3 regions of the Proteus mirabilis HI4320 genome follow, and region 1 is predicted to be linked to each of the others. Evidence: predicted binding sites of a transcription regulator. Region 1 holds the regulator's gene; each other region holds the start of a gene.

Region 1 (10,322 bases):
AACTAGCCCATTCCAGCCTTTTGTTGCAGCCATAAACTGTTTATTATGGACTTATTATGGCGTGAAAAGTAAAGAATATCCCGTTGCGATTGCTAATGCTCCCGGTATTCTATTCGGTACTATTGCTTGCCTTACTGCAATTATTTAATTAATTAACTATACCGCATTTTATTACCGTATTTTATTAAAAATAATATAGAGAATATAAATAATCATATATTATTGAGGTGTTTCTATATTATTTTTAGTCATTATTTTGTATAAAACGAATAATATTTATCGTCTTTTTATTAAGATAAAATTGATCTGCTTGATTTATTCGAATCAATGATTGTCGGTGACTAACCGATAATTATATCTGTCTATCGTGATAAGAAGTTTGTCAATAATCTCAGGTAATATTCGTCTATTGCGTTGCAATGTGGCATTCTAGTCATATCAATGAACCTCAGAACAATGATGAACAGATTATGGTCCAGATAGCAGAAAACCCCTTTATCCTTGTAGATGGCTCTTCATACCTTTATCGTGCCTATCATGCTTTTCCTCCGCTAACTAATAGCAAAGGTGAACCCACAGGGGCGATGTATGGTGTGTTAAACATGCTACGCAGCCTAATAATTCAGTATAAGCCTAGTCATGTGGCGGTTGTGTTTGATGCTAAAGGCAAAACATTCCGTGATGAGTTGTATGAGGAATATAAATCTAATCGCCCACCAATGCCAGATGATCTGCGTGAGCAGATTGAGCCTTTGCATGAAATGGTTCAAGCGATGGGCTTACCGTTACTTTCTATTACTGGCGTTGAAGCTGATGATGTGATTGGCACATTGGCATTAAAAGCAGCCAGTGATGGTCGTAATGTGTTAATCAGTACCGGTGATAAAGATATGGCACAGCTAGTTACGCCCAATATCACACTTATCAACACGATGACGAATGTTATTTTAGGCCCCGATGAAGTTAAAGAAAAATATGGGGTGCCACCGGAGTTGATTATCGACTTTCTCGCCCTGATGGGTGACTCATCAGATAATATTCCCGGTGTTCCGGGCGTAGGTGAAAAAACAGCATTAGGGCTATTGCAAGGACTTGGTAGCTTAGAGGATATTTATCAACAGCTTGATAAAATAGCCACATTGAGTTTCCGAGGTGCGAAAACACTTGGCGCTAAAATGGTTGAACATGAGAAAGTTGCCAAACTTTCTTATCAATTAGCGACAATTAAAACAGATGTAGCGCTTGATAAAACCTTTGATGACTTAGTGGTTAATGAACCTAATTTAGATAAGTTACTTGAAATGTTTACGCGTTATGAATTTAAACGCTGGATAAGTGACTTACAAAATGGTGGTTGGTTAGCTCAACGCAGTAGCCGTAAAGCGCCAGTCCCCTATAGTGCAGAAGTCGCAACACCCAAAGAGCAGCCAGCTGCAGACAATTTCCCAGTTATCTCTCAAGAGAACTATGAGTCTATATTGACTCATGAAAGCTTAATGCGCTGGGTTGAGGTACTGAAAAAAGCGCCCGCCTTTGCTTTTGATACTGAAACAGATAGCTTGAATAATATTGATGCACGTTTAATCGGTCTGTCATTTGCGGTAGAGCCTGGCAAGGCCGCTTATATTCCATTGCGTCATGATTATCTAGATGCACCAGAGCAATTACCTGTTGATGAGGTACTAACTGCTTTAAAACCGATTTTAGAAGATAAAACCATCTTAAAAATTGGGCAAAACCTGAAATTCGACCGCGGCATTATGGAAAATGAAGGCATCGAATTAAACGGTATTTATTTTGATACCATGTTGGAGTCTTATGTCTTAAATAGTGTGAGTAGCCGCCATGATATGGATACCTTAGCGGAAAAGCATTTAAATCATAAAACGACGACATTTGAAGAGATTGCTGGTAAAGGTAAGGGGCAACTTACCTTTAATCAGATTGAGGTTGAACAAGCGACCTTATATGCAGCGGAAGATGCTGATATTACCTTGTTACTGCATCAAGCGCTTTATCCTCAAATAGAGGCGATTGCACCGCTAAAACACGTTTATCACGATATTGAGATGCCATTAGTCCCTGTGCTTTCACGCATGGAGCGTAAGGGCGTATTGATTGACGCACAAGTGCTTGCCATGCAATCCCAAGAAATCACTCAACGTTTAGCTGAGATTGAAAAAGAGACATTCGCGTTAGCAGGGCAAGAATTTAATCTCTCTTCACCTAAGCAATTACAAGAGATTTTATTTGAAAAACTCAATCTTCCTATTATCAAGAAAACGCCAAAAGGTGCCCCTTCAACAAATGAAGAAGTGTTAGAAGCGTTAGCGCATAGTCATGAGTTACCTCGTTTAATTTTAGAACATCGTGGATTGGCAAAATTAAAATCGACTTATACGGATAAATTGCCGTTGATGGTCAATAGTAAAACTAAGCGGGTGCATACTTCATATCATCAGGCGGTGACTGCGACAGGACGTTTATCTTCTCGTGATCCTAATCTGCAAAATATTCCAGTAAGAAATGAAGAGGGGCGTCGTATTCGCCAAGCGTTTATTGCCCGTGATGGTTTTAAAATAGTTGCTGCCGACTATTCTCAAATCGAATTACGTATTATGGCGCATTTATCGCAAGATAAAGGTTTGCTTGATGCTTTTGCTCAAGGGAAAGATATTCACCGAGCTACTGCATCTGAAGTGTTTGGTATACCTTTAGACGAAGTCACCTCTGAACAACGTCGTAGTGCGAAAGCGATCAACTTTGGTCTTATTTATGGTATGAGCGCATTTGGTTTATCACAGCAGATTGGTGTTGAACGAAAAGAAGCACAGCGATATATGGATCTCTATTTTGAACGTTATCCAGGGGTATTAGATTATATGGAGCGTACCCGTAAACAAGCGTCACAGCAAGGCTATGTGGAAACGTTAGATGGACGCCGTTTATATCTGCCAGAGATTAACTCTAAAAATGCGATCCGACGTAAAGCATCAGAGCGTGAAGCGATTAACGCACCTATGCAGGGAACGGCAGCCGATATCATTAAAAAAGCAATGATTGCGGTGGATAATTGGATCTGTCATGAATGCCCTGATGATGTACATATGATTATGCAGGTACACGATGAATTAGTGTTTGAGGTACGAGAGTCATATTTAGAAAAAGCAAATGCGATGATCCATAAGCTCATGGAAAGTAGCATGGAGCTTGCTATTCCACTGAAAGTCGAAGTCGGAGTCGGTAATAACTGGGATGAAGCCCATTAATGACGAGATAACACTTTGTTTATAATAGATATCAGAATGGTTTTTTAACTGATGAATTTAAGCGGGATAGCCATAAGGTTTTCCCGCTTTGCTATATTTAAAGCTAGGGAAGGGGCAATAGGAAGTGTGGGGGGATAAAAAATAAAAAGCCCAGTTGTTTGACTGAGCTTACACTATAAAAGTCATTAGTATTAACAATATCAAAAGTTAAATACATTCCATTAAGCAACTTGGGTGCTGTTGAGTTTGCTTAATTTTTTCTGTTTTTTCTCGATACGTTGACGTTTTAACGGCGATAAATGGTCTATAAATAGTTTACCATTGAGGTGATCTAGCTCATGTTGAATACAGCCAGCAAAGAGATCGGCTGCTTCTAGCTCGATTTCATCACCATTTCTATCTAGTGCTTTGACTTTTAAGTAGCGAAAGCGTTGTGTGGGAGCAAAAGAGTCTGGGATAGAAAGACAACCATCCATCATATCCATTATTTCATCTTCAGTACTGATAATTTCTGGGTTAATAAGAGCAATGGGTTGATCTCTATTTTCAGAAACATCAATAACGACAATACGTTTAGAGACATTAACCTGAGGAGCCGCTAAGCCAATTCCTCTTTCTGCGTACATGGTTTCAATCATGTCATCGATTAATGTGCGTATTTCGTCATCTACTTTTTCCACAGGTGTAGCAACTTTGCGTAGTCGCTCATCAGGAAAATGCAGTAGCGTTAATACAGCCATGAATACCTCATTTTATCGCTAATTTACAAATTTATTACGGTCTCGCGATAAGCCTATCACAAAATTAGTTTGTATAAACCGCACATTTTGTGTGATTTGTTTTATTTTTAAGCACTTTTTACAGGTGATTTAGATCTCATAAATATGTAATTAAACTACATTTATTGAGCGTTTGAATACATAAACATCAAGCTGAATCGTGTTTGCATGTGAAAAAAAATTACAAAAGGGCTTTTATTAGCCAAAAAAATAGAGTACATTATCTCTTGTAGGGTACAGAGGTAAGATGTTCTATCTTTCAGACCTTTTACTTCACGTAATCGGATTTAGCTGAATATTAGCTGCCCCAGTCGACTTTATTTCGACTGGGGCATTTTTTTATCTAAAATTTGCACGAGTGATTAATGCTAAGAATGGAAGGGGAAGCCATATTTTCCCCTAATAAAGCGGATAGTGAGTTAAGCTTCTGTCTCTGGTTCGTTAGTATCAGTAAACCACTCATTTAACGTATTACGTAATTTATCAATGCCTATTTTTTTCAAAGAAGAAAAACATTCAACACGTATATCACCTGATTTTTCTGACAGTGCATTTTGTACCGCCATTAACTGCTTTTTACGTGCCCCTGATGCTAATTTATCCGCTTTAGTGAGCAAGACGAGAGTCGGAAGCTCTGAATCCACCGCCCAATCAATCATCTGCATATCGAGATCTTTTAATGGATGACGGATATCCATTAAAATAACAACTCCTTTTAAGCACTCTCTTTTTTGCAGGTATTCACCTAAAGAGCGTTGCCATTTGCGTTTCATCTCTTCGGGGACTTGAGCATATCCGTAGCCAGGTAAATCGACTAAACGTCGTCCTTCCTCAATTTGAAACAGATTGATAAGTTGAGTACGACCGGGTGTTTTACTGGTTCTTGCCAATCCATTTTGTTGCGTTAGTGCATTTAACGCACTGGATTTACCCGCATTAGAACGACCCGCAAAGGCAATTTCAATTCCTGTATCTGGTGGTAAATGGCGGATATCAGGTGCACTGATAATGAAATGTGCTTTTTGGTAATTAAATTGGGTCATTATGGTATAAGCCTCTCTGAAATAATGCGCTTCCTCATGCATACTAAGATGAGTTTTGCATAGAGAATCGAAAATCGATTAATTAACTATTCCCTCTATTTTGGCGTAATTTAGCGACTTATAACAGTAATTAAACATGAAAATTTACCCTGTTATGATGTAAATGCGTTTATTGTGCGTAAATAAAGGTAAATGATTGGCACTATTTGCCCCAGCGAATTAAAATCGCTGCATATTAAGTAAGTTGTAGACTATTAAAGTAAAGGATCCCTGCATGTTAAAACGTTTTTTTGTCACTCTCGTTACCGCTTGCACCTTGACAACCACAAGCCTTGCAATGGCTGCAACGGGAGAGACCTTTGTTAAATTAGTCACATCTGAAGGCAATATTGAACTGTCACTGGATAATAAAAAAGCCCCTATCACAACGAAAAATTTTATTCAGTATGTCGAAGATGGTTACTATAACGGGACCACTTTTCATCGAGTGATCCCCGGATTTATGATCCAAGGTGGGGGATTTACGGCAGATTTGCAACAAAAGCAGACACGAGAGCCGATTAAGAATGAGGCTGATAATGGCTTACGTAACTTAAAAGGCACCATTGCAATGGCTCGTACATCAGATAAAGACAGTGCCACAAGCCAATTCTTTATTAATGTTGCTGATAATGCCTTTTTAGATCACGGTCAACGTGATTTTGGTTATGCGGTGTTTGGTAAAGTAGTGAAAGGCATGGATGTTGTCGATAAAATTTCACAAGTGCAAACCCGCAATATTGGTCCTTACCAAAATGTACCCGTTAAAACCGTGACGATTTTATCCGCTGAGGTGGTTAAAGAATAATGGGTGATTAGGTTAGACACTTCTCTAGCCTAAGCCAGTCAATGAACAGATATCCAGAATGCGTTCTCACATTCTGGATATTGTCGATCAAAAAAATTATTTCTGATCTTTGTTTTTGACATATGATCTTCTAGTACCGCGCTTGTTTGCTTTATTTATCTCTTAATTGATGAATAATCACCGTCATTATTGTTATTGCGCAATAAATCAACAGCTTTTCTTACTTACTATTTATATTTTACACCTGTGCTATGATAATCGGCTTCGTTGTATCCAGGTCGGTTGAATAACGAGCTATTTTGTCAGGGATATAACGGTTTCAAAATAGCATTAAAACAGATAATGATAATAAAATCAGTCGGATAAGCTAATATGCTGTTACTTATTGATAATTACGACTCGTTTACCTACAACCTTTACCAGTATTTTTGTGAACTGGGGGCGGAGGTTGTTGTTAAACGTAATGATGAGATTGGGCTTAAAGAGATAGAAAAGATGATGCCATCACATCTTGTTATCTCTCCGGGACCTTGCACGCCAGATGAAGCAGGGATCTCTCTTGAGGCGATACAGCGATTTGCCGGGGAAATACCTATTTTAGGTGTTTGCCTTGGTCATCAGGCGATTGGGCAAGCTTTTGGTGCATCCGTTATCAGAGCCCGTGAAGTGATGCATGGCAAAAATTCATTAATACACCATAATCAGCAAGGGGTGTTTAAAGGGCTTAATCGACCTTTAAGCGTTACCCGTTATCACTCTTTAGTGATTGATGCGACAACCTTGCCTGTCCCTTTTGAGGTTACAGCATGGAGCCAACATGACGGGAATGTTGATGAAATTATGGGGATACGTCATCGTACTTTACCCATTGAAGGTGTGCAATTTCATCCTGAAAGTATTCTGAGTGAACAAGGGCATGAGTTATTAAATAATTTTCTTAAATATTAATTGGATAATGAAAATTTAGCGTCATTATCCACTTTTATATCAAACCTTATTTGATTTTTTATTCATATTTAGTGATTATATTTTCATTGTATAGCTAAATGTCGGTCAGGTGGGGTAATGATAAATCAACGTATTAATAGGGCAACTTACGATCAGGTAATGTTGCCAATTTATTCACCAGCAGATTTTATTCCTGTTAAAGGGCAAGGTAGCCGTGTTTGGGATCAACAGGGAAAATCCTATATTGATTTTGCTGGTGGTATTGCTGTTCTAGCGCTTGGGCATGCGCATCCACTATTGAATAAAGCACTGCAAGAGCAAAGTGAGAAGCTTTGGCATGTAAGTAATGTGTTTACTAATGAGCCGGCATTATGTTTAGCTCAGAAATTAATCCAACATACTTTTGCTGAACGTGTCTTTTTTGCCAATTCTGGGGCAGAAGCGAATGAAGCCGCACTTAAATTAGCACGACATTACGCTATTACCCGTCATAATCCTTATAAAACGAAGATAATTGCCTTCCACCACGCCTTTCATGGTAGAACATTTTTTACAGTCTCTGTTGGGGGACAACCTAAATATGCGGATGGTTTTGGTCCTAAACCTGCGGATATTATACATGTCCCTTTTAACTCTCTTGATGCTGTAAAAGCCGTGATTGACTCTCATACTTGTGCCGTAATACTGGAGCCTATCCAAGGTGAGGGCGGAGTGACACCGGCGACAGCGGAGTTTATGCATGGCTTACGTACACTATGTGATAAGCATCAAGCGCTATTAATTCTTGATGAAGTACAAACGGGTATGGGGCGAACCGGCAAACTATTTGCTTATATGCACTATGATATACAGCCCGATATTATTACCAGTGCCAAAGCATTAGGTAGTGGTTTTCCTCTCAGTGCGATGTTAACCACCGAGGATATCGCTTCGGTAATGGGGGTAGGAACACATGGTACGACTTATGGGGGGAACCCATTAGCCTGTGCAGTAGGCAATGCTGCTTTTGATTTAATCAACACTCAGGCGGTATTAGAAGGTGTCAGTGAGCGTCATCGTTGGATAGTGGATGAATTGCAGGCGATAAACCAAACTTATGCTGTGTTTTCTCAAATTCGTGGACAAGGCTTATTAATTGGCGCGCAGTTAGCACCACTGTATGCAGGTAAAGCAAAAGAGTTACTTGCACTGGCCTCTAAGCATGGCTTAATGATATTAAATGCCGGGGCTGATGTAATACGCTTTACACCATCGCTGATTATTACCCTCGAAGAGTTACAAGAGGGCATGAATGCGTTACGAAAAGCGCTTGATGAGTTTGTAAAAGCAGAGTGAATTCAAATGTAAAACCCCATCATTGCGATGGGGCTTCATACAAAATAATCACTGTCCATCAGTTAAATGGGCTGTTTTCAATGCAACTTAACGAGTACCGTAAACAACGATAGTTTTACCGTGTGCTGAAATGAGGTTTTGATCTTCCAGCATTTTTAAAATACGGCCTACAGTTTCACGTGAACAACCTACAATTTGACCGATTTCCTGACGTGTAATTTTAATTTGCATGCCATCAGGATGCGTCATTGCATCAGGTTGTTTAGCTAAATTTAATAAAGTTTGTGCAATACGACCTGTTACATCAAGGAAAGCAAGGTTACCTACTTTTTCTGATGTGGTTTGTAATCTATTCGCCATTTGAGCGGAAAGGCGCATCAGAATGTCAGGATTGACCTGAATTAATTGGCGGAATTTTTTATAGGAAATTTCTGCTACTTCACAGGCTGTTTTTGCTCTAACCCATGCACTACGTTCTTGATCTTCTTCAAATAATCCAAGTTCACCGATGAAGTCACCTTGGTTTAGGTAGGAAAGGATCATCTCTTTTCCTTCTTCATCTTTAATAAGAACAGCCACGGAACCTTTAACAATATAATAAAGTGTTTCCGCTTTTTCACCTTGGTGGATCAGCGTGCTCTTGGATGGATATTTGTGAATATGGCAGTGTGACAAAAACCATTCAAGAGTCGGGTCTGTTTGCGGCTTGCCGAGAACCATTCGCGTTATCCTCTGTACGTTAATGCAGCCTTTCAAAACGGATTGACACCCTTTTGATACAGCGTGCTTAAAATCCTATCTTTACCGATTAACTTCCTGAGAATTCGGAAAGTTAATAAGGAATAGATTATAATAAATGAGAAAATAATGCATTGATCTTAACCACTATCATCAAGCAGATATTGTTTTTAACACAGTTAACGCATTAAGTCTCGTTTTACGCAGTCAGCATAATAAACCTATTTGCTAATTGCTAGTTGAATTATGAGAATGTACTCTTTTAGTCTCAGTTGTATTTAGGGGAAAAATAAAATGGAAGCACGTGTTAAATGGGTTGAAGATTTATCTTTTGTTGGCGAATCATCTTCCGGCCATCAAGTTATGATGGATGGTAATTCAGGTGATAAAGCGCCTAGTCCGATGGAAATGGTATTAATTGCTGCGGGTGGTTGTAGTGCTATTGATGTGGTGAGTATCTTACGTAAAGGTCGCCACCAAGTCACTGATTGTGAAGTGAAATTAACATCAAAACGTCGTGAAGAGGCACCTCGTTTATTTACTGATATTAATTTACATTTCATTGTTTCCGGTAAAGCGTTGACAGATAAAATTGTTGAGCGAGCTGTACAATTATCAGCAGAAAAATATTGCTCTGTTTCTTTAATGTTAGGAAAAGCGGCCAATATTACGCACTCTTTTGAAATTAAAGATCCTGAATAAATTTGATATTTTAAAATAAATTTTAATATATAAAATAATATCCCTAAAATACGGGGATATTATTTTCGTCACAAATAACATATCTATTTTAGCTAATTTTTTCACCATTCAATAATTTCTTCACCAGTGGTGCCATGATTAATTCCATCGCTAAGCCTAATTTCCCTCCTGGAACAACAATAGTATTGATAGTCGACATAAATGAACCATGCAACATTGCCAATAGATAGGGGAAATCGATATCCGTTAAGCCACGAAAGCGAATAACAATAAAACTTTCATCCAGTGTTGGAATAGCTTTAGCTGAGAAGGGATTAGAGGTATCCACCGTAGGAACGCGTTGGAAATTGATATGAGTGCGAGAAAACTGTGGAATGATGTAACTGATATAATCATCCATCGAACGTACCACAGAATCTCTCACCGCTTCTTGAGAGTGCCCGCGCTCTGTGGTGTCTCTAATTAATTTTTGTATCCATTCAAGGTTAACAATAGGCACAACACCGACTAATAGGTCAACGTGTTGAGCGACATTATGTTGATCGGTAACGACTCCACCATGCAATCCCTCATAAAATAAAATATCTGTTTTTTCTGGCAATGCTTCCCAAGGTGTAAATGTCCCGGGTAATTGGTTATAAGGGGTTGCTTCATCATAAGA
Region 2 (10,322 bases), 1.5 Mb from region 1:
ATGGCGGAATGGGGAGCAATGATTGCCGAAGGGATGCCCGTTATTTTTGATCAGTGGTGGGTGGCCGCTATTCCGGGTACGGCAATTTTAATCAGTAGCCTTGCTTTTAACTTATTGGGTGATGGATTACGCGATGTATTAGGAGAAAGCCATGAATAAAGCCCCTTTAATCGAAGTCGATAATCTGTGTATTGATTTTCCACGTGCTAGAGTGGTGAATAATGTCTCCTTTCAGTTAGGACAAGAGCGGTTAGCGCTGGTGGGTGAATCTGGTTCAGGAAAATCGATGACGGCACGCTCATTAATGGGCTTAGTGCGTAAGCCGGGCAAAGTTTCTGCTGATAAATTGCATTTTATGGGGGACGATCTCCTCGCTTATTCTCCTAAGCAATGGAACCAGTTACGAGGAAAAACAATATCAATGGTATTACAAGATCCTCGTTATGCATTAAACCCAGTGAAAACCATTTATCAGCAAGTAGAAGAAACGGTAAAACTCCATCAAAAATTATCCCATAAAGATCAACATGCATTAATTACTGAAACTTTGCTTTCCGTGGGATTACCGGAACAGAGTATTTCTCGCTACCCCGGTGAATTATCGGGCGGTATGGGACAACGCGCGATGATCGCTATTGCGCTGATTAATAACCCAACGGTACTGATTGCGGATGAGCCAACTTCCGCACTAGATGCACAGCTACGACATCAAATATTAGAACTTATCATTACCCAATGCGCACAACGAGATATGGCTTTGTTGTTAATTAGCCATGATCTACCTTTAGTGGCTGAATATTGTGATCGTGTTATGGTCATGTATCAAGGGGAGCAAGTGGATGAACTTGAGGCAAAAGCATTACCTCAAGCCACACATCCATACACCCGCACCTTATGGACCTGTCGCCCTAATGCGAGTACCTATGGCACACAATTACCGGTATTAGATAGAACACTGAATTTTAAAGGTACACCTTATGCTAATTGATATTCATCATTTACGCGTTCAATTTGAACAAAATAGACAGATTAAGCAGGTGGTAAAAGGTGTCAATCTACAAGTTAAACAAGGCGAAACCTTTAGTTTAATTGGTCGTTCTGGTTGCGGTAAATCAACTGTATTACGGGTTATAGCCGGATTATTACATCATTGGCAAGGGGATATTAAGTTGTTAGGGCAAGCAATTAAGCCACAGCAACGCTTTCAAGGTAAGTTACGCCGTAACATACAGATGGTGTTTCAAGATCCCTATGCTTCATTACACCCTCAACATCGGATAGAACGAGCATTTATTGAGCCGTTAAAAATTCATCATATTGCTTATGATAAAACAACAATAACCTCAGCGTTAGAGCAAGTCGGTTTAGAAGGCGATATTGCTTATCGTTATCCACATCAACTATCAGGTGGACAACGTCAACGTGTGGCTATAGCCAGAGCATTACTGTTGCAACCACAGTTGTTATTATTAGATGAGCCAACCTCTGCACTGGATATGTCGGTACAAGCAGAAATTTTAAATCTGCTTAATACCTTAAAAAAACAGCATAACATGACTTACCTTTTGGTCAGCCATGATGCAGATGTTATTGCACATATGTCGGATAGCGCAGCGCTAATGGAAGAGGGTCAATTGACTTGCTATTATGATAGAAAAGCGCTTTCTCAAGGGCTTCATCGTCTTGATTAATTAAAAATAGCCACAAAAAAGATAACAAAGAGAGAAATGATAAGAGCAGTATTAAATATCAATACTGCTCTATTGGTAATATTACACTGTGCTTATACTAATAATCCCGGAAAAATAGAACGTAACCCAGTGACAATAAATTCAATACCTAACGACATCAACAATAACCCCATAATACGCGTGACAACGTTGATACCGGTTTGACCTAAGTATTTAACTAATAAAGTGGCACTACGAAACAGTAACCAACAACAAAAAGCAAAAAAGATACTGGTCGCAGCAAGACCTAAGAAATTAGTCACCCCTTCCCAACGTGAACTCCAAACAATACAGGAGCTAATTGCGCCAGGACCTGCCATCAATGGCAATGCTAAAGGCACCACCGCAACACTGCTACGTACTGCTGATTCATTTTTTTCTTGGTTATTTTGTTTATCTTCTCCTAAGCGCCCATTTATCATGGTCATTGCGATTGTCACTATCAGCATCCCCCCAGCGATACGAAATGAGTCAATAGAGATGCCAAAAATACTCAGTATCGAATCACCTATTAATAGGGAAATAACCAAAATAATCGCAACGGAGCCATTGGCAATTAAGTTTGTTTTATTACGTCCTGCATCCGTTTGATAACTCGTCATACTGATAAATACAGGCAAGATCCCTATCGGGTTTACAATAGCAAAAAGACCGACAAAAAATTTAATATAACCGGATAAATCCAGCAGTGCCCCCATGAAAAGCCCCTTCTTGGCTAATAAACATGCGAATTATGCTCTAAAAGATAGAGTAACTCCAAAAAATGCGCGTTACTTTAAATCAATAAACCAGTTAATTCTATTACTTAACATTATTTTGGCTAAATTTTTCGCTAGTAAACAACCATAACTCCAGTGATTTAATTTTATATCCTAGAGAGTCTTACAACAAAAAAATAGTCCATTTATTTTTGTAATTAATTATCATTACCATTTAAACACTTGCTGAAAGGTGTCAGCTTGCTATTATTGTGATGTAGATCACTTTAATTAATTAGAAAGATGATAAGCTGTCATCATTCAGAAAAAGGAGATCTTTTTAAAATATATTTGTATTTGTTATTGTTTTTTCTTAGCTTTTTAAGCAAATTAGAGCTTCTAATAATAATGACTTAAATAAGTATAGAAATTTTGATTTGAGCTATTCTTATTTAGTGATGATTTTACCGGCTAATTTGCTTAAAAAGTTTAACATTTTATCAGGAGTCTCTTTATGTCTGTAACTAACGTTACTGAACTCAATGATCTGGTTGCTCGTGTAAAAAAAGCTCAGCTTGAATTTGCTAACTTTTCTCAAGAAAAAGTTGACGCAATTTTTCGTGCTGCTGCATTAGCTGCCGCTGACGCCCGTATTCCTCTTGCAAAATTAGCTGTTGAAGAGTCTGGCATGGGTATCGTTGAAGATAAAGTGATCAAAAACCACTTTGCTTCAGAATATATCTACAATGCGTATAAGGACGAAAAAACCTGCGGTATTTTGTCTGAAGATTTAACCTACGGTACTATCACTATTGCTGAACCTATCGGTATTATCTGTGGTATCGTGCCAACAACTAACCCTACTTCTACCGCTATTTTTAAAGCATTAATCAGCTTAAAAACACGCAACGGTATTATTTTCTCTCCTCATCCACGGGCGAAATTAGCCACAAACCGTGCGGCTGAAATTGTGTTAAACGCTGCAATCGCCGCGGGTGCACCAAAAGATATTATCGGCTGGATCGATGAACCTTCAGTGGCATTATCCAATGCATTAATGCACCATGATGATATTAACCTGATCTTAGCAACAGGTGGCCCAGGAATGGTAAAAGCCGCTTACAGTTCAGGTAAACCTGCTATCGGTGTTGGTGCGGGTAATACTCCTGTTGTTATTGATGACTCAGCAGACATTAAACGTGCAGTTGCTTCTATTTTGATGTCAAAAACCTTTGATAATGGGGTTATTTGTGCTTCAGAGCAATCTGTTATCGTCGTAGACAGTATCTATAAACAAGTTCGTGAACGTTTCGCCACTCACGGCGGCTACATGTTAACCGGTAAAGAGTTAAAAGCTGTTCAAGATATTATCTTAAAAGATGGTAACTTGAATGCGGCCATCGTTGGTCAACCGGCAGTGAAAATCGCAGAAATGGCCGGTATTGAAGTGCCTGTTAACACTAAGATTTTAATTGGTGAAGTTAAAGAAACTACTGATGCAGAACCTTTTGCTCACGAAAAACTATCGCCTCTGTTAGCAATGTACCATGCACAAAACTTTGAAGATGCGGTACATAAAGCAGAAAAATTAGTTGAAATGGGCGGTATTGGTCATACTTCTTGTTTATATACCGATCAAGACAACTGTCCTGAACATGTTGCCTACTTTGGCGACAAAATGAAAACGTCCCGTATTTTAATCAATACACCGGCATCACAAGGGGGTATTGGTGACTTATACAACTTTAAACTCGCTCCTTCTCTCACTTTAGGCTGTGGCTCATGGGGTGGTAACTCCATTTCTGAGAACGTAGGGCCAAAACACCTTATCAACACTAAAACCGTGGCGAAAAGAGCAGAAAATATGTTGTGGCACAAACTTCCTAAATCAATTTATTTCCGCCGTGGTTGCTTACCTATTGCACTGGAAGAGATTGCAACTGATGGTAAAAAACGCGCATTTATCGTTACAGACAGTTTCTTATTCAACAACGGTTACGTTGATGAAGTGACCAATGTACTGAAAAAATTTGGTGTTGAAACGGAAGTTTTCTTTGAAGTTGAAGCAGATCCCACATTAAGTGTCGTACGCAAAGGTGCAGAGCAGATGAACAGCTTTAAACCTGATGTGATCATCGCATTAGGTGGCGGTTCACCAATGGATGCGGCTAAGATTATGTGGGTAATGTATGAACACCCAGAAACACACTTCGAAGAATTAGCATTACGCTTTATGGATATCCGTAAACGTATTTATAAATTCCCGAAAATGGGTGTGAAGGCTCAAATGGTAGCAATTACCACAACATCAGGTACAGGCTCTGAAGTTACACCATTTGCTGTTGTGACTGATGATGAAACAGGCCAAAAATATCCATTAGCAGACTACGCATTAACGCCAGATATGGCGATTGTAGATGCCAATCTGGTGATGAATATGCCAAAATCACTCTGTGCTTTTGGTGGTTTAGATGCGGTGACTCACGCATTAGAAGCTTATGTTTCTGTATTAGCCAATGAGTATTCTGATGGTCAGGCACTGCAAGCTCTGAAATTGCTGAAAGAATATCTGCCAGCAAGCTATCATGAAGGTGCTAAAAATCCGGTTGCTCGTGAGCGTGTCCACAATGCAGCCACCATCGCAGGTATTGCATTTGCTAACGCCTTCTTAGGGGTTTGTCACTCAATGGCGCATAAATTAGGCTCTGAATTCCATATTCCTCATGGTCTTGCCAATGCGTTATTAATTTCTAACGTTATTCGTTATAACGCGAATGATAACCCAACAAAACAGACTGCATTTAGCCAATATGACCGTCCACAAGCACGTCGTCGTTATGCTGAAATTGCTGATCACTTAGAACTGTCTGCTCCTGGTGATCGCACAGCCGCTAAGATTGAAAAACTGTTAGCTTGGTTAGAAGAGATGAAATCTTCATTAGGTATCCCTGCTTCTATCCGTGAGGCGGGCGTACAAGAAAGTGATTTCTTAGCGAAAGTGGATAAATTATCAGAAGATGCGTTTGATGATCAGTGTACCGGTGCTAACCCACGTTATCCGCTGATCTCTGAGTTAAAACAACTGTTATTAGATTCTTACTACGGTCGCGAATTTAACGAGCACCCTGTTGCTGAGGTAAAAGAAGCGAAGCCTGCGAAAAAAAGCAGTAAGAAATAATAGCGCTATCTCTGTATTAACAGATTAGCCTTCAATCTTCGATGATTGCTTTACTATAAAACCAGCCACAAGGCTGGTTTTATTTTGTCTATCAATGGATAACAATAATGTTCTAATCCCCTTATCTCTCAATTTATTTTTCTTCCTTGTATTTAATATGACGTCCAGCAAGATAGATGAGAGAGCCGCCTTGTGATTATCACTTTTAGGTATACGTTGCTAAAACAGCACCAATCGCCCTCTCCCTCATTTTTATCAACATCCATCTCTTTATTCAGCTTAACCGTGATTAAGCGCTTAACGTGCTTTACAGCGCCTTGATATCTGATTACCTAGAAATGAAAACGCTAAAATTTCTCATTGAGTTAAACCACACGACACAATTATTCTTATGATAAGGTTTATCACACAAAAATGAGAGTTGAGCAAAAGTAGGCACTATTAATGTAATAAAATGAGGTGCTTATTTTTTAATAAGCACTTTTTACCGCAACACCATAAAAAAGAGAAATATCAAAAGATTTTGATCTATCGAAGAAAGGAATAAACTTATAAAAATAAAATTTCAATAAAATATTATCGAACTCACTTTTGCTTATTAAGCAGTATATAACATTCAAAGTAGGGGCTATTTGTATATTTTTTATCTAATAAATACTACTTTAGTGGTAATTCACATGTTTATATTTGGTCTATTAAGCACAGTTTCCTCTTTTTTACTCATAACCAATATGAATATTTAGATATAAACATTTCACCTGAGCCATTAAATGGTTGAAATATTTTTTCACTCACAAGCATTTTTTCTCTTCTTTATTCAGTTTTATTAAACTATAAATAATGGCGAAGTATCAAATGTCATCATCTTAGAACATTTGTAAAAATCAATATCTACATCACAAAACAAAGAACCTACGTATATCTGATTACCTTTTTATTGATTAAAGATAATGAAACGGAGAAAACGAATAAATGTTTCTAGAAAAAAACTAACATTTTTTTACATTATTGATGCTATTTTCAGTTATGAATTATAAAATACAGTAAATATAAAACGTAACTTCTAAAAATAGATAACCTTTTTTTAGTATAACAAGAGATAACATTTATTTAGACGATTATATTTCCCCCCCTCTATTCCCGCACCAATTAACAATAGAGAAGAGGAATTTTGCATTATAACTGTTCAATTCGTCCTTTTAACGTAGCCTCTGTATAATGTTTGCGGCACACTGAAACATATTTTTCATTACCACCTATTTCCACTTGTGCGCCGTCTGAAAGTACTTTCCCATTTGCCGCTAAGCGTAATACTTTATTTGCTTTACGCCCGCAGTAACAAACTGTTTTAAGCTCAACGAGCTTGTCAGCCCATGCAAGCAAATAAGCACTACCAGTAAATAATTCACCTCTAAAATCCGTTCTTAAGCCATAGGTTAAAACGGGTATATCATAACTATCGGTAATTTCACAAAGTTGCTCTACATGTGCTTTAGTCAAAAATTGGCATTCATCAATCAAAACACAATGAATAGGCTCTTTATTATTTTCAGCTAAAATAGCATCACGAATATTCATATCATCACTGAAAAGCAATGCATCAGCACTTAACCCTATCCTTGAGGTTACTTTTCCCTTGGCAAAACGTGTGTCTATCGCTGCCGTAAAAATCAAAGTTCGCATTCCTCGCTCATTATAGTTATAAGAAGACTGCAATAAAGATGTTGATTTTCCGGCATTCATAGCTGAATAATAAAAGTAAAGCTGAGCCATCAGCTCTCTCCTTAAATAGTGTGTATTATCGCGGGAAGCAGTTTAACATAAACAAACGAGAAGTTATCAACGACAACTATTTATAGCCTTTATTTCTATAAAAGATATAGCGAAAAAAGCGCAGGATCACTGATGAGGCAAATTTTTTGTTTAAAAAATAAATAGCCTTAATAGGTACTTAACATATTAACCCCGCCTTTGATATACAGTTATTAAACTATGAAAGTTACTCTAAGCGCATTTTTAGAAAAAAATCCGTTATTATAAAAAAGTAGACAACGTTTTCTATTCTTTTACATTAGCGCTATCACCAGTTAAAAGATGTATATCATTACTAATATTTCCTTTATTGGCGAAAGATGCCCCAACTTTTAATATTTTTTTGTAAAGATATTCGTTTTAAAAAAAGAAAATTTACGTTTGGTTTGTATTTAGCTATTGCAGAATTTTAAATAGCAATCTATTATTAGTATTACATCAGCCAACAACATTTATTTGAGACCAGGAAAATGAGCGAATCTTTAAAAATATTAAATAACATCCGTACTCTTCGTGCACAGGCAAGAGAAACTTCTTTAGAAACTTTAGAAGAAATGCTTGAGAAACTTGAAGTCGTTGTTAATGAACGCCGCGAAGAAGAACAAGCAATGCAAGCTGAAATTGAAGAACGTCAGCAAAAATTACAAAAATACCGTGAGCTATTAATTGCCGATGGTATTGATCCAACTGACCTGCTTGAAGCTGCTGGCGCAAGCAAAACTGGTCGTGCTAAACGTGCAGCACGTCCTGCTAAATATTCATACGTTGATGATAATGGTGAAACTAAAACTTGGACAGGCCAAGGCCGTACACCAGCTGTAATCAAACGTGCAATTGAAGAAGAAGGCAAATCTTTAGAAGATTTCCTCATCTAATTTAATGCATACTCTATTTAAAATACCCTTTTAAAAATTAAAAGGGTATTTTTCTTGTTTAGTCATTTTTATTAAACGAGCGTTTAACTTTAATAGGCTGATGAAGCTTTTAAATAAAAAGGGCTTTACAAATATAGTGAATGTATTGATAAAATTAATTAGTTAATTTTATAATAAAAAAGGAGCTTTAAGGCTCCTTTTTGTCTTGTGCATTATATCTATGCTCTGATTATTGCTGGTAATAATCTACATACCAATCCACAAACTGCTTCACACCATACTCTACTGCAGTGTTGGGTGAAAAACCTGTTGTCTGAGCTAAATCGCTACAATCAGCACAGGTTGAAAGTACATCACCATCTTGCATCGGCATTAAGTTCAATTTAGCTTTAATATTGAGTGATTTTTCTATTGCTGTAATAAAATCCATTAACTTTGTAGGCTGTCCATTACCCACATTATATATTTTATAAGGTGCAGAACTTGATGAAGTTTCCCCCTGCTCTACGGTCCAATTTGGGTTGGGTTGAGGAATAATATTAATTAAACGTACCACAGAACTGACAATATCATCGACATAAGTGAAATCACGGGTCATATTTCCGCCATTATAAACATCGATAGGCTCACCCGCTAACATAGCTTTAGTAAATTTAAATAGTGCCATATCAGGACGCCCCCAAGGACCATATACGGTAAAAAATCGCAGTCCTGTTGTGGGTAGCTGATATAAATGAGAATAGCTATGAGACATTAATTCGTTGGCTTTTTTCGTCGCAGCATAAAGTGACACCGGATGATCAACACTATCTTCTGTAGAGAAAGGTTGCTTTTGATTTAAACCATATACCGAGCTTGATGACGAATAAATCAAATGCCCAACGTTATGATGGCGACAACCTTCTAATATATTAATATGGCCTACAATATTAGCATCGATATATGCCATTGGGTTTTCAATTGAATAACGAACGCCAGGCTGAGCCGCCAAGTGAATAACTCGATCAAAACGGTGATCAGCAAATAATTGCGCAATACTCACTGAATCTGTAATATCAATTTTATCAAATTGGAAGTTATCCAACTGATTAAGTTTAGCTAATCGTGCTTCTTTTAAGCGCACATCATAATAATCATTGAGATTATCTATCCCGACAACATGATAACCCATTTCTATCAAACGCTGGCTTAAATGGTAGCCAATAAATCCTGCTGCACCTGTTACTAATATTTTCATATTATACTCAAATAACCCAATTAATTGATTTCTGCGCTAAACGCTATCATGCTTAATATCACCTCAATTAACATCATAACGCTTAACCTAGTCAATGCCGATATATATATCAATATTAGCACTGTAATTTATCATCTTTTATAGCGGTACTTTTAAGCTTTAAGCCATAAATAAATGCCGCACCACATTATAAAATTAAAATGACAGTGCGACACTATTAACAAGATAAATCGTTAAATTTTGTTACTCAACACATTAAGCTTGCAGTGATTTTATCCATTTCGTGAACTCTTCGCCAAACTCTTCGTGCTGTAAACCATATTCAACAAAAGCTTTCATATAACCTAATTTATTACCACAATCGTGGCTTTTCCCTTGTAGGTGATAAGCTTCTACAGGCTCTTTTTCAATTAACATTGCAATCGCGTCAGTTAATTGAATTTCATCCCCTGCTCCTGGTGCCGTTTTGGCTAATAAAGGCCAAATGTTTTCAGACAACACATAACGACCAACAATAGATAAATTTGAAGGTGCTTCTTCTTTCTTCGGTTTTTCTACCACACGAGTAATGGGTTTACTGTCGCCAGGCTGTAAATGTTCTCCCATGCAGTCAACAATCCCGTAGTTAGATACTTCCTCTTCAGGAACAGGCTCTACTAAAATTTGACTTGCGCCAGATTGTTCAAAATGAGAAAGCATCTCTTTTAAATTAACCTTAGTCAGATCAGCACTATATCGGTCTAAAATAACATCCGGCAAGATAACAGCGAAAGGCTCATCACCCACCAAAGG
Region 3 (10,322 bases), 830 kb from region 1:
AGTTGAGTCATCTCTGTTGGACAATGCTCAACGAAGTAATCAACGACATCCTGCTCACACAACCAGTCACCGCCAGAAACGGTATCATTGAAGTGAAAGTCGTAGGAGTCGTGAGCCTGAGTCACTGCTGCTGATCCGCCTTCTGCTGCCACAGTGTGGCTACGCATAGGGTAAACTTTTGAGATCAGAGCAATTTTCAGTTGAGGATTTGCTTCCGCTGCAGCAATTGCTGCTCGTAAGCCTGCGCCCCCGGCTCCGATTATCGCTATATCGGCATTAAAGGTTTGCACTGCGCTTCTCCATTGTTCAAGTGAAAATTGGAATAATTGTCTAGAATTCAATTCACTGACATTATTAATTTAGTAATGCTATTTTTTTAAGCTATCCGTAACGAAAATGTTTCACTGCCTTGTGACTACGCTTGATAACATCGTTATTATCATTGACTGTAATTTTAGTATAACGAAATGTAAGGTACGGAAATTTGATATGAATGATGGTTTTCCCGTATTTCACAAAAAAAGTGTGATCTACACCAAGAATTCTCGGTTTTACTAATAATTAACCAGATAAACTTGAGCATAAAATAAAATATTTAATTCTAAAATAAAAATAAAGTTAGCAATGAATAATTCGTTTTTAAAGTATAGATAATTTGAATTACAAAGAACAATGGTTTTTTGTTATTGACTGATTTTTAAGGTAAAATAAATTATCTTTAAGCTGTTTTAATATAATTTAATAAAAATATAAACAAATAGTTAAAATAAACTTTTACTATTTATCTAAAACAAATCGATTTGTCTTATTAATTGTTAATAAAATATTAATAAAATCTCTTAAAGATTATAATAGCCATCAAACTTAACGGCGCTAAATATTAAATAGTGCTTAAAATTGATAAAAAATAGACTTATTTTATATAAGAAAAATATGAGTTTATTGTTGAACTCGGTTGAGAAAGAGAATTATTCTAATTTTTATTTTTGATACACCGTTGCGCTATTAGTGGCATAAAAAGTTGTTATCGTTATTGGCTTGGGATAGACGTGCTATTGCTAGTGACGAAAAAACGCAAAAAAGTAGATGATTTGTAGAATTGTATTGATTGCATTTATATGTTTGTCGATATTTAATCAATATAATTGGTGGGAATGAAAATATGGTACATCTTTTCTGGAAGAAATTTGTCTGTTGAAGAGGATGCGAGTAAACTGCACGCTTTGTTTTCTGTTGGAGTTTTTCGTTCATGAGTGAAATCGCGGATTGGCAGCCAAGCGCCTCAATCGCCAACTTACTGAAAAAGGCGAAAATTGTCAGTAATATTAGGCGTTTTTTCGCTGATCGTGGTGTTTTAGAAGTTGAAACACCGATGATGAGTCAGGCTACCGTTACCGATATTCATCTATGCCCATTTGAAACCCAATTTGTGGGGCCAGGTGCTTCTCAAGGGCTAAAGTTATATTTAATGACCAGTCCTGAATACCATATGAAGCGTCTATTAGCGGCAAACAGTGGGCCAATTTATCAAATGGGGCGTTGCTTCCGTAACGAGGAAGCCGGTAGATATCATAATCCGGAATTTACGATGCTTGAATGGTATCGACCTTGTTTTGATATGTACCGGTTGATGAATGAAGTCGATGATTTATTACAAGAAGTGCTTGATTGTGAAGCGTCTGAATCGCTCTCATATCAACAAGCCTTTTTGCGCTATCTCGATATCGACCCTTTATCTGCAGATAAAGAAAAGTTACGTGAGGTTGCGGCAAAGCTTGATTTATCAAATATTGCTGACACAGAAGAAAATAGAGATACGCTACTGCAATTACTTTTTGTGTCAGGTGTAGAGCCTCATATTGGTCTTGAAAAACCAACCTTTATCTATCATTTTCCTGCTTCACAAGCTTCCCTTGCTGAAATTAGCTCAGAAGATCATCGTGTTGCAGAGCGATTTGAGGTCTATTTTAAAGGTGTCGAGTTAGCAAATGGTTTTCGTGAATTAACGGATGCTAAAGAGCAACGTCTTCGTTTTGAACGTGATAATCGTCAACGTGTTGCCATGGGATTACCTGAACAGCCTATTGATGAGCGTTTTTTAGCTGCGCTTGAAGCTGGATTACCTGAATGTTCTGGGGTTGCTTTAGGCGTTGATCGCCTGATTATGCTCGCACTCGGTGTTGAGCGTATTAGTGATGTGATTGCCTTCCCTGTTTATAGAGCATAATTTATTTGCTAATCAGATTAAAAAGAGAGTTTAGGCTCTCTTTTTTAATATGAATAATATGGAAAAATACGAAAAATTGGTAAACGAGCATTTAAACGAGCATAAAATTAGCCTAAAACACAATATACTGTGATAACAAACGAGTAAAGCGTATGGATAATCGGAGCGATTTTCACTATGAGACACGGTGAGAGTAGCAGAGCAACTCAAGGGAAATTATCCTGCCCTTTATTGATAAGAGCAGGATAACAGAAATAAAGGTTATTTAGCTTGTTTTTGTAAGAACTTAACCCCTAAATCAGGGAAATCAGTAAATACCCCTTCGGCACCCGCTTGGTTATAAATAATGTCATAAAGCTGATCGCCATCTTTGGCATATTTAGGTAGTTTATCCACTCGTACCGTAAATGGATGAATGGTTAACTTGTTGGCATGAGCATCGGCAGCCATACCGGTTAAGGTGATTTTATCTGGTGTTGAGTCTTCTTCTACTAACATATGATAATCAGGGCCAATGCCATCAGCATAAGTCGCAATTTCTTTCATGGCGCCAGGTTTAAACATCCAGTCATAACTGTAGTTTGTCCATGTGCCATCTGGTTGTTTTTCATATGTCTCATTCCAATCGGTATAAGCGATTAACTGAACCAGTTTTAAATCCATCCCCATTTGTGGCATCAATTCTGTTTTAATGCGTTTTAGATCGTTAGGATCAAAGGATTGTAGATAAACATTATCGCTCTTTTGGGTATAGCCATACTGTTTTAAGACTTCGAGAACTTTTTTAGTAATGTCTTTCCCTTCTTGTTCATGAAACCAAGGTGCTTTGATCTCAGGATAAATACCAATATCTTGTCCTGTTGATTTGTTTAAGCCTTGGATAAACTCAATTTCTTCTTGGAAAGTGTGGATGCGAAAATCGGATTTTCCCATTGGGAAACGATTTGGATAACTTTGGACTTTTTTACCGTCAACAATATCGAAACCTTCGGTAAATTTCAGTCCTTTGATCTCATCAAGAGTAAAATCGATAGCATAGTAACGGCCATCTTTTCTTGCTCTGTCTGGATAGCGTTCAGCAACATCGGTGACACGATCGAGATAGTGATCATGCAAGACAACCAGTTGGTTATCTTTTGTCATCACCAGATCTTGTTCTAGATAATCGGCACCTTGTGCATAGGCGAGTGCTTTGGCAGGTAAGGTGTGTTCAGGTAAATAACCGCTGGCACCACGATGGGCAATCACTACTTTATCGCTTGCTGCTTGTGCGATTGTACTTAAAGATAGAGTTAAAAGAACGCCCGCCACTAACGGTTTCAGTTTGAAAGGTGTACTCATAAAGTTGCTCCATTTTCATTTTCGTACAATAAAGCTATGTACAGTTGGCAATAAAAAAGCCACATCAGAAAGTTGATGTGGCTTGATTTTTAGAGATGAGATTTAATCAATTTCATAAATAATCAGTTAATGATTATTCATACTTCTGTGACATTTCACGTTTGTGTTTGGTTTCATTTATCATCACGATAAGTAATAACACAACAGATAATACACTACCGCCGATCATGACCATAAAGCCACCGTCCCAACCGAAGTAGTCAACGGTATAACCTACGATAGCACTTGCCGCAACAGAACCCCCTAAGTAACCGAATAGACCGGTGAAGCCTGCTGCGGTACCCGCAGCTTTTTTCGGCGCTAATTCAAGGGCGTGCAGACCAATTAGCATAACAGGACCATAGATTAAGAAACCAATGATTAACATACATGCCATATCAATATTCGGGTTACCTGCTGGGTTCATCCAGAATACGATAGTGGCAATGGTTACTAAGGTCATAAAGAATACCCCAGTTGCACCACGGTTACCTTTGAACACTTTATCTGACATCCAACCACACAGCAGTGTGCCTGGAATACCTGCGTATTCATATAAGAAGTATGCCCATGAGGATTTATCCATGGCGAAATCTTTGACTTCGCGAAGATAAGTTGGAGACCAGTCCAATACGCCGTAACGAAGTAAGTAAACAAATACGTTAGCAATTGCAATCATCCACAGAAGTTTGTTAGGGAAAACATACTTCATAAAGATTTCTTTTGCTGTCAGTTCTTGTTCGTCTGTTTCTTTATAATCAGGTGGATAATCGTTTTTATATTCTTCGATAGGAGGTAGACCACAAGATTGTGGTGTATCGCGCATTAATGCAAACGCAATCATCGCGACTAAAATAGCCGCGAATGCTGGCATATATAATGCTGCTTTCCAGTCGTTAAACCATGCCATACCTAACAGGAACAGCAATGGCGGTAAACCACCACCGACGTTATGAGCACAGTTCCAAATAGAGACGATACCGCCACGCTCTTTTTGTGACCACCAGTGAACCATGGTACGTCCACAAGGAGGCCAACCCATACCTTGGAACCAACCACACAGGAACAACAGCACGAACATGATCATAATGCTCGAAGTTGCCCATGGCACAAAGCCCATAATTAACATCACAATGGATGCAAGAATAAGACCTGCGGGTAAGAAGTAACGCGGGTTAGCACGGTCAGAGAATGACCCCATGATAAACTTAGAGAAACCGTAAGCAATCGAGATCCCTGATAAAGCAAAACCCAGATCCCCTTTAGAGAATCCCTCTTCTACGAGGTAAGGCATTGCTAAAGCGAAGTTTTTCCTTACTAAATAATAAGCAGCGTAACCAAAGAAAATCCCCATAAAGATTTGCCAACGTAAACGGCGATAGACAGGATCTATCTGTTCCTTTGGCAGACGCGCTTTATGTGGCGCAGGTCTAAACAGACTTAACATATTAGCCTCCGATGGCTTTTATTTTAATATGTTGATATTAAACAATGACAAAACGAACAACAAAGTAATCAAAAAATTTTCTTTAACGAACGTAATAGTAAACTTGTTGAAGCAAATTTACTGTGAAGTAATACTCAGTTGTCGAATAATTTTTCAAGATGTGTAATTTTGAGTGATATGTTAACTTTATGAAACACTTTCTGGTAAATAATTTGTGATTAGTATCACATATGTCGTTTTAATTTTTCACTCATGAGCGTTTCTCTTTCGTTTTTGCTCATTATCAAACATTAACCACATTTTTTGTGTATCTTATACACTATAATTAACGTTAAAGAATAATTAAGCGTTTGCTGAATGTAATGTGAGAGGGCATCTCTATGATGAGCGGTTCACCAGTGACAGAAACAGATGTCATTATTATCGGCGGTGGAGCTACGGGGGCAGGCATGGCAAGAGACTGTGCTCGTCGTGGATTACGCTGTATCCTACTGGAAAGACACGATATCGCAACCGGTGCAACCGGTCGAAACCATGGTTTATTACATAGTGGCGCACGCTATGCAGTGACCGATCCGGAATCAGCGCGTGAGTGTATAGAAGAAAACATGATCTTAAAACGGGTCGCTCGTCATTGTGTTGAAAAAACGGATGGCCTTTTTATTACTCTCCCTGAAGATTCGTTAGAATTCCAACAAACCTTTATTCAATCTTGCCAAGCGGCAGGTATTGATGCTCAAGCCATTTCACCTGAAGAAGCTATTCGCTTAGAGCCTTCGGTGAATCCTAATCTTATTGGTGCGGTTAAAGTACCTGATGGTACGGTTGATCCTTTCCGCTTAACGGCGGCCAATATGTTAGATGCACGTGAACATGGTGCGCAAGTACTCACTTATCATGAAGTGATGGGCTTGATCCGTGAAGGCGACCGTGTGAAAGGTGTACGTGTTTATGATCATCAATCTAAAAATATGTATGAGATCCGCGCACAAATAGTGGCCAATGCCGGAGGAATATGGGGACAAAAAATTGCAGAATATGGTGATTTAAAAGTCCGCATGTTCCCAGCAAAAGGGGCATTACTGATTTTAGGACACCGTATCAATAATATGGTGATCAACCGCTGTCGTAAGCCTGCGGATGCCGATATTTTAGTGCCTGGCGATACCATCTCATTAATAGGAACCACCTCAACTCGCGTTCCTTATGATGAAATCGACAATATGTATGTTACCCCTGAAGAGGTTGATATCCTGATCCGCGAAGGTTCGATGCTGGCACCTAAACTGGCTCAAACCCGTATTTTACGTGCTTATGCCGGTGTACGTCCTTTAGTGGCCAGCGACGATGATCCTTCTGGCCGTAATGTAAGCCGCGGTATTGTATTACTTGACCACGCACAACGGGATGGACTCGAGGGCTTTATCACCATAACCGGTGGTAAATTAATGACTTACCGATTAATGGCTGAATGGGCCACAAACAAGATCTGTGAGAAATTAAATATTTCAGCAAAATGTACCACGGCTGAAGAGCCATTGCCTGGCTCTCGCCAATCGGCAGAGCAAGCATTGCGTAGTGTGGTGTCGTTACCGGCGCCAATTCGAGGCTCAGCGGTTTATCGTCATGGCGATTTAGCCAATAAACTATTGAGTAATGAGCGTATTGATAAAAGCTTAGTGTGTGAATGTGAAGCGGTCACGGCCGGTGAAGTTCGTTATGCAGTGAATTCTTTAACCGTGAATAATTTGCTTGATTTACGCCGTCGTACTCGTGTGGGAATGGGAACTTGCCAAGGTGAGTTATGTGCTTGTCGCGCAGCAGGATTATTAAATCGTTTACAAGTCACAACGCCTCATGGCTCCGAACAACAACTTGCCCATTTTCTAAATGAACGTTGGAAAGGTATTCGTCCTATCGCATGGGGTAATGCGTTACGTGAAAGTGAGTTTACCAGTTGGGTGTACCAAGGTTTATGTGGCTTAGATGCCGATATGATTGATAAAACAGCTTCAGTGGAGGCCGATGATGAAATTTGACGTTATCATTATAGGAAGCGGATTAGCGGGACTGACTGCGGGGATCCGCCTTGCTGAAGCGGGCAAATCTTGCGCCATTATCAGTAATGGACAAAGTGCGTTACATTTTTCATCTGGATCACTGGATTTATTAACGCATCTTCCTGATGGCACGCCAGTTTCTCATCCGAAACAAGCGTTATCAACACTGGCACAACAAGCACCAGAGCACCCATATAGTCGTATTGGTGAAGCAAATGTCACTCAATTGATAGAGCAAGCGCAAACGCTGTTATCAACAACGAGAAATTTAGACTATAAAGGTAACGGTGATGAAAACCATTACCGTATTACCCCGGTTGGACGTTCTCGCATGAGTTGGATGAGCCCACAGCGCGTGCCGACTTATAGCGTTAATCAACCATTCCCATGGAAAAAAATAGCGGTGGTGGGGATTGAGGGATTCTTGGATTTTCAACCTCAGTTTGCAAGTAGTACTTTAAATGAACAAGGTATTGAGGCCATTCCTTATCACATTCATTTACCTTTATTGGATAGACTACGTGATAATCCAAGTGAGTTTAGAGCAATTAATATTGCGCGCTATTTAGATAAGCCTGAAAACACGCAAGCATTAGCAGAAGAATTAATTAAACACATAGATAATAGTGTTGAGGCGATTGTACTACCTGCATGTATCGGGCTAGATGAAGAAGCGCCAGTTAATTTATTACAAGAGTGTGTGGGTAAACCAATTTGTCTATTACCGACATTACCGCCTTCATTATTAGGTATTCGCCTACATCAGGCACTAAAACTGCGTTTTCAACAAGCGGGTGGTTTGATCATGCCGGGTGATCGCGCAGAAGAAGCCGATTTAGTCGGTAATAAGGTTGTCGGTATTCATACCCGTAATCATACTGATATCCCTATCCGTAGCGAGCATGTCGTATTAGCCACAGGCAGTTTTTTCAATAATGGCTTAATTGCGGAATTTGATCGTATTTACGAGCCATTAATGGAATTAGATTTATTAGAAAGTTTACCGCGTAATGAGTGGACACAAGTCAATGTGTTTGCCAAACAGCCTTATATGCGATTTGGTGTTAATACAGATAGTCAATTAAGACCGTTAAAATATGGTGAAGCGTTAGACAATGTCTATGCGGTGGGGGCGCTTTTAGGTGGTTTTGATCCTCTAAACGAAGGCTGTGGTGCAGGTGTCTCCATGATAAGTGCACTCTATGCAGCTCAACAAATATTACAGAGTGATAAATCGCAGCACACCACATCTGCGGCTGTGGAGGCAGTACTATGAGTTTACAAGATACCAGTTTTGAAAGTTGTATTAAATGTACAGTTTGTACGACCTATTGTCCTGTGGCAAAGGTCAATCCACTCTATCCAGGACCTAAACAAGCAGGCCCTGATGGTGAGCGTTTACGCTTAAAAGATCCCATGCTTTATGATGAAGCACTGAAATACTGTACTAACTGTAAACGTTGTGAAGTGGCATGTCCTTCAGATGTAAAAATAGGGGATATCATTTCCCGTGCTAAACTTAACTACAATCCTAAAACACCTAAAATTCGTGATGCTATTTTAAGTCATACTGATTTAATGGGAACGCTCTCTACGCCAATGGCGCCGATTGTTAACACTATTACCGGATTAAAACCAGTACGTAAAATCTTGGATAAAGCGCTTAAAATCGACCATCGTCGTGAATTACCCAAATACTCTTTTGGTACATTTAGAACATGGATGAAAAAACAGGTTGAAGAGCAAGCACGCTTTAAAGATCAGGTTGCGTTTTTCCACGGTTGCTATGCTAACTACAATCACCCTCAATTAGGGAAAGATTTAGTTAAAGTATTCAATAAAATGGATATTGGTGTTCAACTATTAAAACGTGAAAAATGTTGTGGTGTTGCATTAATTGCCAACGGCTTTGTGAAACAAGCGAAAAAACAAGCTACCGTAAACCTTGAATCTCTGACAGAAAAAATTGTGGAGAACAACATTCCGGTTGTTGCTACATCTTCTACTTGTACTTTCACTATTCGTGATGAATATGAACATATTCTAGATATTGATACTTCAAAAGTACGGGAAAATATAGAATTAGCAACACGTTATATTTATCGGTTATTGGAAGAAGGGCGTGAATTACCATTAAAACATACCCCATTAAAAGTGGTTTATCATACCCCTTGCCATATGGAAAAAATGGGGTGGGCGGCTTACTCCATTGATTTAATCAAACGTATTCCTGGGGTAGAAGTGATTGTATTAGATTCACAATGTTGTGGTATTGCCGGTACTTATGGTTTTAAATCGGAAAACTACGATGTTGCGCAAGGCATTGGGGCGGGATTATTCCGTCAAATTGAAGAGAGTGGTTGTGATTTAGTCATTACAGATTGCGAAACCTGTAAATGGCAAATAGAAATGTCAACAACCAAAAAATGTGAACACCCAATTAGCTTATTAGCTCGGGCATTGTAGAAAAAATTAATGAGATAACAATAACGTAGTCACTGATTACAATAACAAGCAATTTGGGAATAAAAGTCGATCTTTTATTCCCTTTTTTATTACTTTACATCACATTGTGAGTCAACAGGGTACAGAGCACCCTGTTGGCGCCATTAATATTAATCTTTAATATAACCACTCACGCCCTAATTGGTCTGCTGCCATAATCGCCGCAAACACTTTATCGGAATCAACATCAAATGGCATATTGTAAATTGTTTCACCTTCTGCACAGCTTAATTCTGCGACAGCCATGATTTTTTCATTTAATTCATCACCTGTAGCATGTACGCCTAATTCTTCTAAGGTAACAGGTAAGCCAACTTGAACACAGAAATCGAGTACTTCTTCGATCTCTTCTAACGGGCTATTTTCTAGCACTAGTTGAACTAGAGTACCAAAGGCGACTTTTTCACCGTGATACATTGCATGGCACTCTTCTAATGCAGTGAAACCATTATGTATTGCATGTGCGGCGGCTAATCCGGCACTTTCAAAACCAATACCGCTTAAAAAGGTATTTGCTTCGATAATATTTTCAACCGCAGTAGTACACACACTACGGCTGACAGCCAGTTTGGCTTTATAGCCATCTTCAAGTAGGGTGTGATAACAAAGCTCTGCTAATGCCAGTGCTGCAAGGGTGGTTTTACCTCCAGCCATTGTTTGCTTTTGTGCTCGACTACAGGCTCTTGCTTCAAAATAGGTCGCT

The links. The regulator CRP, encoded in region 1, controls carbon source genes, mostly activating them, when cyclic AMP is high. The targets are predictions, from matches to a motif close to ATGTGANNNNNNTCACAT.
Region 2: adhE (bifunctional acetaldehyde-CoA/alcohol dehydrogenase) is a predicted target of CRP. The motif match lies at 2,699-2,716, and genes of this name have one in related genera.
Region 3: glpT (glycerol-3-phosphate transporter) is a predicted target of CRP. The motif match lies at 5,267-5,284, and genes of this name have one in related genera.

The regions. Positions count from the first base shown of each region.
Region 1 covers NC_010554.1:3,092,424-3,102,745, reverse strand. The annotation lists gene PMI_RS13965 (SemiSWEET family transporter) at 1-148, shown strand, start outside; gene polA (DNA polymerase I) at 471-3,269, shown strand; gene def (peptide deformylase) at 3,491-4,009, opposite strand; gene spfP (small protein SpfP) at 4,296-4,343, shown strand; gene yihA (ribosome biogenesis GTP-binding protein YihA/YsxC) at 4,468-5,091, opposite strand; gene ppiA (peptidylprolyl isomerase A) at 5,366-5,938, shown strand; gene PMI_RS13940 (aminodeoxychorismate synthase component II) at 6,311-6,886, shown strand; gene PMI_RS13935 (aspartate aminotransferase family protein) at 7,004-8,221, shown strand; gene crp (cAMP-activated global transcriptional regulator CRP) at 8,309-8,941, opposite strand; gene PMI_RS13925 (OsmC family protein) at 9,254-9,661, shown strand; gene PMI_RS13920 (phosphoribulokinase) at 9,750-10,322, opposite strand, start outside.
Region 2 covers NC_010554.1:1,570,801-1,581,122, forward strand. The annotation lists gene PMI_RS07175 (ABC transporter permease) at 1-159, shown strand, start outside; gene PMI_RS07180 (ABC transporter ATP-binding protein) at 152-988, shown strand; gene PMI_RS07185 (ABC transporter ATP-binding protein) at 978-1,691, shown strand; gene PMI_RS07190 (YchE family NAAT transporter) at 1,784-2,428, opposite strand; gene adhE (bifunctional acetaldehyde-CoA/alcohol dehydrogenase) at 2,943-5,606, shown strand; gene PMI_RS07200 (thymidine kinase) at 6,783-7,379, opposite strand; gene hns (histone-like nucleoid-structuring protein H-NS) at 7,889-8,293, shown strand; gene PMI_RS07210 (NAD-dependent epimerase) at 8,523-9,530, opposite strand; gene galU (UTP--glucose-1-phosphate uridylyltransferase GalU) at 9,786-10,322, opposite strand, start outside.
Region 3 covers NC_010554.1:3,920,021-3,930,342, forward strand. The annotation lists gene frdA (fumarate reductase (quinol) flavoprotein subunit) at 1-290, opposite strand, end outside; gene epmA (elongation factor P--(R)-beta-lysine ligase) at 1,250-2,227, shown strand; gene glpQ (glycerophosphodiester phosphodiesterase) at 2,489-3,568, opposite strand; gene glpT (glycerol-3-phosphate transporter) at 3,702-5,054, opposite strand; gene glpA (anaerobic glycerol-3-phosphate dehydrogenase subunit A) at 5,435-7,093, shown strand; gene glpB (glycerol-3-phosphate dehydrogenase subunit GlpB) at 7,083-8,390, shown strand; gene glpC (anaerobic glycerol-3-phosphate dehydrogenase subunit GlpC) at 8,387-9,580, shown strand; gene PMI_RS17885 (glycerol dehydrogenase) at 9,737-10,322, opposite strand, start outside.